Regions from separate parts of the Paenibacillus sp. FSL k6-2145 genome, predicted to be linked through region 1. Evidence: riboswitches for the same ligand, from Rfam matches in the RefSeq annotation. Region 1 holds a riboswitch; the other holds the start of a gene.
What was found. A riboswitch is a leader RNA that binds a small molecule or an ion and turns the genes downstream of it on or off. The one in region 1 is predicted to bind thiamine pyrophosphate.
Positions count from the first base shown of each region.

Region 2: it holds a riboswitch for thiamine pyrophosphate, as region 1 does, so the genes downstream of both, thiC (phosphomethylpyrimidine synthase ThiC) here and NZ043_RS13740 (ABC transporter ATP-binding protein) in region 1, are expected to answer to the same signal.

Region 1 is NZ_CP150267.1:3,090,106-3,093,657, forward strand. It holds gene NZ043_RS13730 (ABC transporter substrate-binding protein) at 1-366, opposite strand, end outside; gene NZ043_RS13735 (ABC transporter permease) at 530-1,360, opposite strand; gene NZ043_RS13740 (ABC transporter ATP-binding protein) at 1,350-2,114, opposite strand; TPP riboswitch at 2,273-2,376, opposite strand; gene NZ043_RS13745 (radical SAM/SPASM domain-containing protein) at 2,558-3,433, shown strand.
Region 2 is NZ_CP150267.1:2,862,104-2,865,655, reverse strand. It holds gene thiC (phosphomethylpyrimidine synthase ThiC) at 357-2,141, opposite strand; TPP riboswitch at 2,562-2,675, opposite strand; gene NZ043_RS12785 (IclR family transcriptional regulator) at 2,826-3,552, opposite strand, start outside.

The sequences.
Region 1 (3,552 bases):
CAAAATTTGGGGCTGGTAGCTTAGAGCCAAATCAATTTTTCCAGCAGCAACAAGTTTGAGTGAATCATTGGTATCCGCAGGCATCTGAATTTCGACATCGAGACCTTGATCTGCAAAGTATCCTTTTTCCTGAGCAACGTAGATGAAGGAGTGTACTGCATTCGGGTACCAGTCGAGCATGATGGACAGTTTATCTTTGGCGTCTGATGTTGGCTCGGTTGCAGACATGTCTGTCTGTTGTGCATTGGTTGCAGAGTCTGTTGTTGGCGTGTTTTTGCTAGTATTCGTGGTGCTGCATCCGCTAACGATCAGCAAAAGGCTAATGAGCATGATGGGAAGCAGGGAGTATATACCTTTGTTATTCATAAATGAAGTTCCTCATTTCATCGTTTTGGTTTGTAGAAAATGGACAGCAGCATGTTAACGGACAATGTGACAATGAACTGATTGAAGATGCTGCTGAAATTGTGCATAAGGTATGTTTTGAAGATTGTAACTCCTGTATTTACCTCTAATTTCTGTCTAAGTATTATCCAACTTTTCTTTTGCCTCCATGACGATGACGCCGTATGCTAAACCGTTTCTCCAGCCAGGCAATCAGTACAAACAAAACGATCCCAAGTAAGGATAACAGCACAATAGCAGCAAACATCGCATCCGTGTTCATGTTGCTGGACATGCGGCGGCTGAAGTATCCGAGACCTTTGCTGCCACCGAGCCATTCACCAATCGTTGCCCCAACCACGCAGTACACCACAGACATCTTTAACCCCGAGAAAAAAGAGGGAAGTGCCAGCGGAACCTGGAGTTTGCAAAAAATATCCCACTTGCTGGCGCCCATGGTGAGCAGTAGTTCACGCTGCTCTGGATCGCCTTGGCGGAGTCCATCGTAGGTACTGACCACAATGGGGAAGAATGCGATTAAGAATACCACCGCGACTTTGCTCCACAACGTGTAACCAAACCACAGGATAAATACGGGAGACAAGGCAATCAGCGGGACGGTCTGACTGATCACGATGAAGGGATACAAGGCCTTTTCAATCGATCGATTCATATGCATGCCTGTTGCCAGCGTAATTCCAGTCACTATGGACAAGACAAAACCAACAACAACCTCCATAAAGGTAGCAGGCAGATGGATGGTCAACAGCAGACGACGATGCTCAACCAGTGAGCTTACGATGGCCGTGGGTGCAGGAATGATAAAGGAGGGCACCCATCCCATACGCACAATCACTTCCCAGATCGCCAGTAATAAGAACATGAGCATAATAAACAAACCATATTGGGAAAACGACCTCGGGAGCCACTTTGAACACCACGTCCAAACGCTAACCTCAGCTCTATCAATTTGCATGCAATTGTTCCTCCAGTTGTTGCCTCATCTGCACGAGAGCCGGTTCGTAGATCATGTCCGAATGCCTTGGGCGTGGTAAGGGAACCGTCATCTCCCGCAACTGCTGGCCTTGCCCCCCTGGAGTTAACAGAATGATACGGTCACTTAACAGCAGGGCTTCTTCGATGTCATGTGTAATGAACAGCACGGTTTGGCCAAAGCCCTCCCACAGCTCCAATAACCAGCGATGCATTTGTCGTTTGGTTAAGGCGTCGAGTGCACCGAAGGGTTCATCCAGCAACATGAGCTGCCCGCTTGTAAGCAAGGTACGCAGCAATGCCACCCGCTGCCGCATGCCGCCGGATAACTCATCTGGATAGGCCTGCTCATAACCGGACAAGCCGAACCTTGCCAATCCTGCGATGATATCGGCTCGTAGTTTGTTCTTGTTTTGTCGGCCTGGTGCCAGCTCGGCAGGCAGCATGCAGTTCTCCATGACGGTACGCCAGGATAACAGCAGATCTTTCTGCGGCATATAGGCGACTCGTCCGAGCCGTTGTCCTTGCGGTACATCAGCTATATCGATGGTGCCAGCGGTTGGCTCATGCAAGCCTGCAAGCAACTTGAAGAGTGTGCTTTTACCTGATCCGCTGGAGCCGATGAGCGAGACAAATTCTCCTTGTTGAACCTGAAGCGACACATTGGAGAGTACGGGTGAATCCTTTTTTTCGTGAAAAGCGAAGCTTACGTTGTGAATGGTTACATGGTTGGCCATCTGATCCTCACCCCCTTGATGTCAGACTGCTGGAATAACAACGGCATCCTGTACTCTGCAAAAGGAACAAAAAAGACCCACCCATTTCCGGAGAAATGAGTGGGTCTGTAAGTTAAATCCGCAATTTATCTTCACATACATGAAAAAATTCCGCTTACTAAAAGGCCGCTCCACTTCCCTCCGCTGGTATGATCCAGATCAGGTTCAAAGGGTCCGAATAGTCATATTCGTCTCAGCCGCAGGGGCTCCCCTAGTGCAAAAGTTCAAGATATGCAGTTGTGTGTTCAGCATATATCACTCGAACATGAACTGTAAAGAGGCAGCATGATAACTGAACAATTTACCTCGGCTCATGAACCCGATATAATAGGGATGGCCCGTATTGGCCGGATCACAAAATGCAGGTGGGATGTTCTCCCTCCTAGGCAGAATGGGGACCCGAGTTGAAAACGTTCAAAAAAGTATATATTGAGATCACGAGTATCTGCAATCTGGCTTGCAGCTTCTGTCCGCAGACGCAGCGTGCCAAAGGATTCATTGACCCTGAAGTCTTCAACAATATACTGGAACAAGTTAAACCACACACCAATCATATTTATCTACATGTCAAAGGCGAACCCTTGTTGCATCCCAAAATAGATCTGTTGCTTGATTCCGCACATGAGAAGGGACTCAAGGTGAACATTACAACGAATGGTACACTGCTGCCCAAGACTCAGCATAAATTGCTTGGCAAACCGGCGCTGCGGCAGATGAATTTCTCCCTGCACAGCTTCGATGGGCATGAAGGTTCAACAGATCGTGACGGATATCTGCGTCATATTTTGTCCTTTGTACATGAGGCCGTTAAGCACAATGTCATCATCTCTTTCCGACTGTGGAATCTGACGCAGGATAACTTCACGAATGCTCAGATGAATCGAAATCGGGAGACCCTTGAAGTGCTGGAACGTGAGTTCAATCTGGACTTCCGCATTGAGGAAAAAGTGGTTCCAGGCAGCGGGGTCAAAATTGCCCCAAATGTATACCTGAATCAGGACCACGAGTTCCAGTGGCCAAGTCTGGATGCACCTGAAGATGATGGCAAAGGCTTCTGCCATGCATTGCGTGGTCAGGCAGCTGTGCTTGTGGATGGAACGGTGGTTCCATGCTGTCTCGATGGCGAGGGTGTAATTAACCTGGGTAACGTGCACGAGAAGTCATTCTCGGAGATTATTGAGGGTGAGCGAGCGAACAATCTGGTATATGGCTTCTCCAGGCGGGAAGCTGTGGAAGAGTTGTGTCGAAAGTGCGGTTATCGTCAGAGATTCGGAGCCTGATATCTTATATCAGCAAGCCAGAAGACATTCAAGATCACACATTTGGAGACAAATGTAGTGGTCTTTCTTTGTTACCGGGGATTAAAGTGAGGGGTACATTACGTTACAAATGAGCATAC
Region 2 (3,552 bases), 230 kb from region 1:
AACTTCTCTTTTAACGACGTAATCGTGTTCGCGATGTTAATTATTGCGCTCCTGACATACATCGATCGTAAAAAGAAGTGACCCGCCACAGGTTGACGGCCTGACGGGTCACTTCATCTGAACTTGCTGCACTCGGAGGAATACCCACCGCAAATGCTGTGCAGGAGTAGCCATTGGCCTGGCTACTCTTATTGGTGTTTACTTACATTCATTTTATTAAACATCTGCTAGACAATCAACCATAATGCTGATAAAAAGTATCAGGAAGCTGATCAGTAAGATGAAGCAGACGACATAATAGCAGTATTCTCACCTACAAACGATGTCAGACTGCCCAGCTTGCGCTGTACCGGCGCTTAGGAACGTGTCCGATATTCCTCGGCCTTTTCCTGCATGCCCGCTGCTACAGCCTCATTCTCGGACAATCCTTTATCCGCGGCAAAGGCACGAATGTCCTGCGTGATGCGCATGCTACAGAACTTCGGTCCGCACATGGAGCAGAAATGAGCTTCTTTGGCCCCTTCTGCTGGCAGCGTCTCATCATGGTAGGACAGCGCACGTTCAGGGTCCAGTGACAGGTTAAACTGGTCACGCCAGCGGAATTCGAAGCGCGCCTTGGACAATGCATCATCCCGGCGTTGAGCACGTGGATGGCCTTTTGCCAGATCGGCGGCGTGGGCTGCAATCTTGTAGGCGATGACCCCTTCCCGCACATCATCCTTGTTGGGCAGGCCCAAATGTTCTTTTGGTGTAACATAACAGAGCATGGACGTGCCGAACCAGCCAATCATGGCCGCACCAATGGCGGATGTGATGTGGTCGTATCCCGGAGCAATGTCGGTCGTCAGCGGCCCCAGCGTATAGAACGGTGCCTCTTTACATATCTCCATCTGCAAGTCCACATTCTCTTTGATCTTATGCATCGGCACGTGACCCGGCCCTTCGATCATCACCTGCACATCATGCTTCCATGCGATCTGCGTCAGTTCCCCGAGCGTAGCCAGTTCCGCCATCTGAGCTTCGTCATTGGCATCGTAGATACTGCCTGGACGAAGTCCATCTCCCAACGAAAACGCCACATCATACCTTTTCATAATCTCGCAGATTTCTTCAAAATGGGTGTACAAAAAATTCTCCTGATGATGCGCAAGGCACCATGCTGCCATAATGGACCCACCGCGAGACACAATGCCTGTCATCCGCTTGGCGGTCATGGGGATATAACGCAGCAGTACACCTGCGTGGATCGTAAAGTAGTCCACTCCCTGCTCTGCCTGCTCAATGAGCGTATCACGGTACAACTCCCAGGTCAGAGCTTCCGCTTCGCCATTCACCTTCTCCAGCGCTTGATACAGCGGCACCGTACCAATCGGCACAGGTGAATTACGGATGATCCATTCCCGGGTGGTATGAATGTTTTTGCCTGTGGACAGATCCATCACCGTATCCGATCCCCAACGTACCGCCCAGGTCATCTTCTCCACCTCTTCCTCGATGGAGGAAGATACGGCAGAGTTACCTATGTTGGCATTGATCTTCACGTGAAAATGACGACCGATTAACATCGGTTCACTCTCCGGGTGATTGATGTTGGATGGCAGAATCGCACGTCCACTCGCCAGCTCCTGCCTTACAAATTCCGGTTCTACGCCCTCACGAATGGCGGCAAACTCCATCTCTGCCGTAATGACTCCCTGCCTCGCATAATGCATCTGAGTCACACAGCGTCCTGTCTGTGCTCGCAGCGGTTTGCCACGCAATCCAGGGTACTCTTCGGCTCCAGCTCTCTTCCCTCCGGGCTTTAGTCCGTTATCCTCCGGTTTAACCGTACGACCCTGATAAGCTTCAACATCGCCACGCTCTGTGATCCAGCGGGTACGCAGGGCTGGTAGACCTGCACGGATATCGGCATGAAATCCGGGATCGGTCATCGGCCCGCTCGTATCGTAGACACGTAGCGGTTCGTTATGCTCCACCCCTTGGGGAGTATTCGTGTCATGAAGGGCTATCTCACGCTCAGGTACAGCAATGTCCGGCCGTGAGCCCTGAATGTAGACTTTGCGGCTGCCCGGAAAGGGCTGAATCCGTCCGGCCGCTCCTGTTTCTTTTTCCACCTGCTGACCGTTATGTTCCTGCTCCATCGCTTGTTGTCCCGTTTGATTTCCTGTACTCATGTTCGCTTGTCTCCTCCTCAGTGTTCGTCGCTTGTTTGGTTGGTATCGTCATTAGCTTACTTACGTACCTGTCCCAAATCATGCGCAATGCAGAGAAGAAAGAGCGATCCTACGCCAGACCAGGGGAGACACTTTTCATGTACAGTTAACAACAGACGGAGGCTGCCACAGATCATGAATCTATGGTGACTTCTCTCTCATCATACAAGCCCACTTTCGCAGGTTATTGAAAAAAGAAGTCAATGGAGTACGCGCTATATCGCCCGTTCACTGTATATAAAAAAGCCGGTCCCCGAAGGAACCGACTTTTATGTCCATCACCAATAATGCACCTTCAATCAGCTCCTTAACGGAGACTACAAGGGTCACATCATGAGGTGGTTGAGGTCATATCGCCGATTACTTCCCTACGCTGGTATGATCCAGATCAGGTGCAAAGGGTCCGGAATCTCATGCGATTCCGTCTCAGTCCGGACAATTCGGACTCCCCCAGTAACGTTAGTAAGTTGCGGCTTACATAAGCCGCCGTTCATATTCAATGAAGCTGGCCCCGTAGGGCCGTCCATTACAGAGTAGCGCAACCGGAACATAAAAACAACCTTTATATTCCAAATGATCAAACTCCATTGGAGAAAAAAACTTACATAAACATCAGGATAACATGAGCCCCATCTGCGTAGCAGCATCCTTCAATACAGGTGCGTATTCATGCAATGTCTCCTGCGAGAGTCGACTGACAGGCCCTGAGACCGAGAGCGCAGCTGCAATATTGCCTCTGCGATCCATAATCGGTACAGATACCGCGGCAGCTCCCGGCTCACGTTCCTCATAACTCGTCGCATATCCGTTATCCCGGATATCTCCCATTTGCGCCAAATACACCGCGGGATCAATAAACACCGGCCATTCCGGGCCGTTCATCAGTTCTTCACGATCCTCGTCCGTGGCAAACGCCATCAAAACTTTGCTGGAAGCGCCCACAGACAGCGGGAGTCTAACACCAACGGGGGCGACTCGGCGAATCGCCTGATCACTTTGCACAGCCTGAATCCGTATCCGTTCACTCCCATCACGCAGGTACAGACTCACGGTCTCCCCCAATCGATCTCTCAGTCGCTCCATCGCAGGCAACAGCAGAATAGCAGGATCGTCACTGCGGGACATATGAGCTGACAGCTCCCAGATTCGGATGCCAAGTCGGTACTTCTCTGTTGCTGCATCACGGATCACGAACCCTCGATCCTCCAGCGTAGCCATCAAACGGTGCACTGTACTTTTGTGCAGGCCGATCTGGCTGGCAATTTCGGTGAGTCCTAGATCACTGCGTGTGGTAAAACATAATAATATATCCAGCGCCCGTTCCACAGCCCGGACGGTT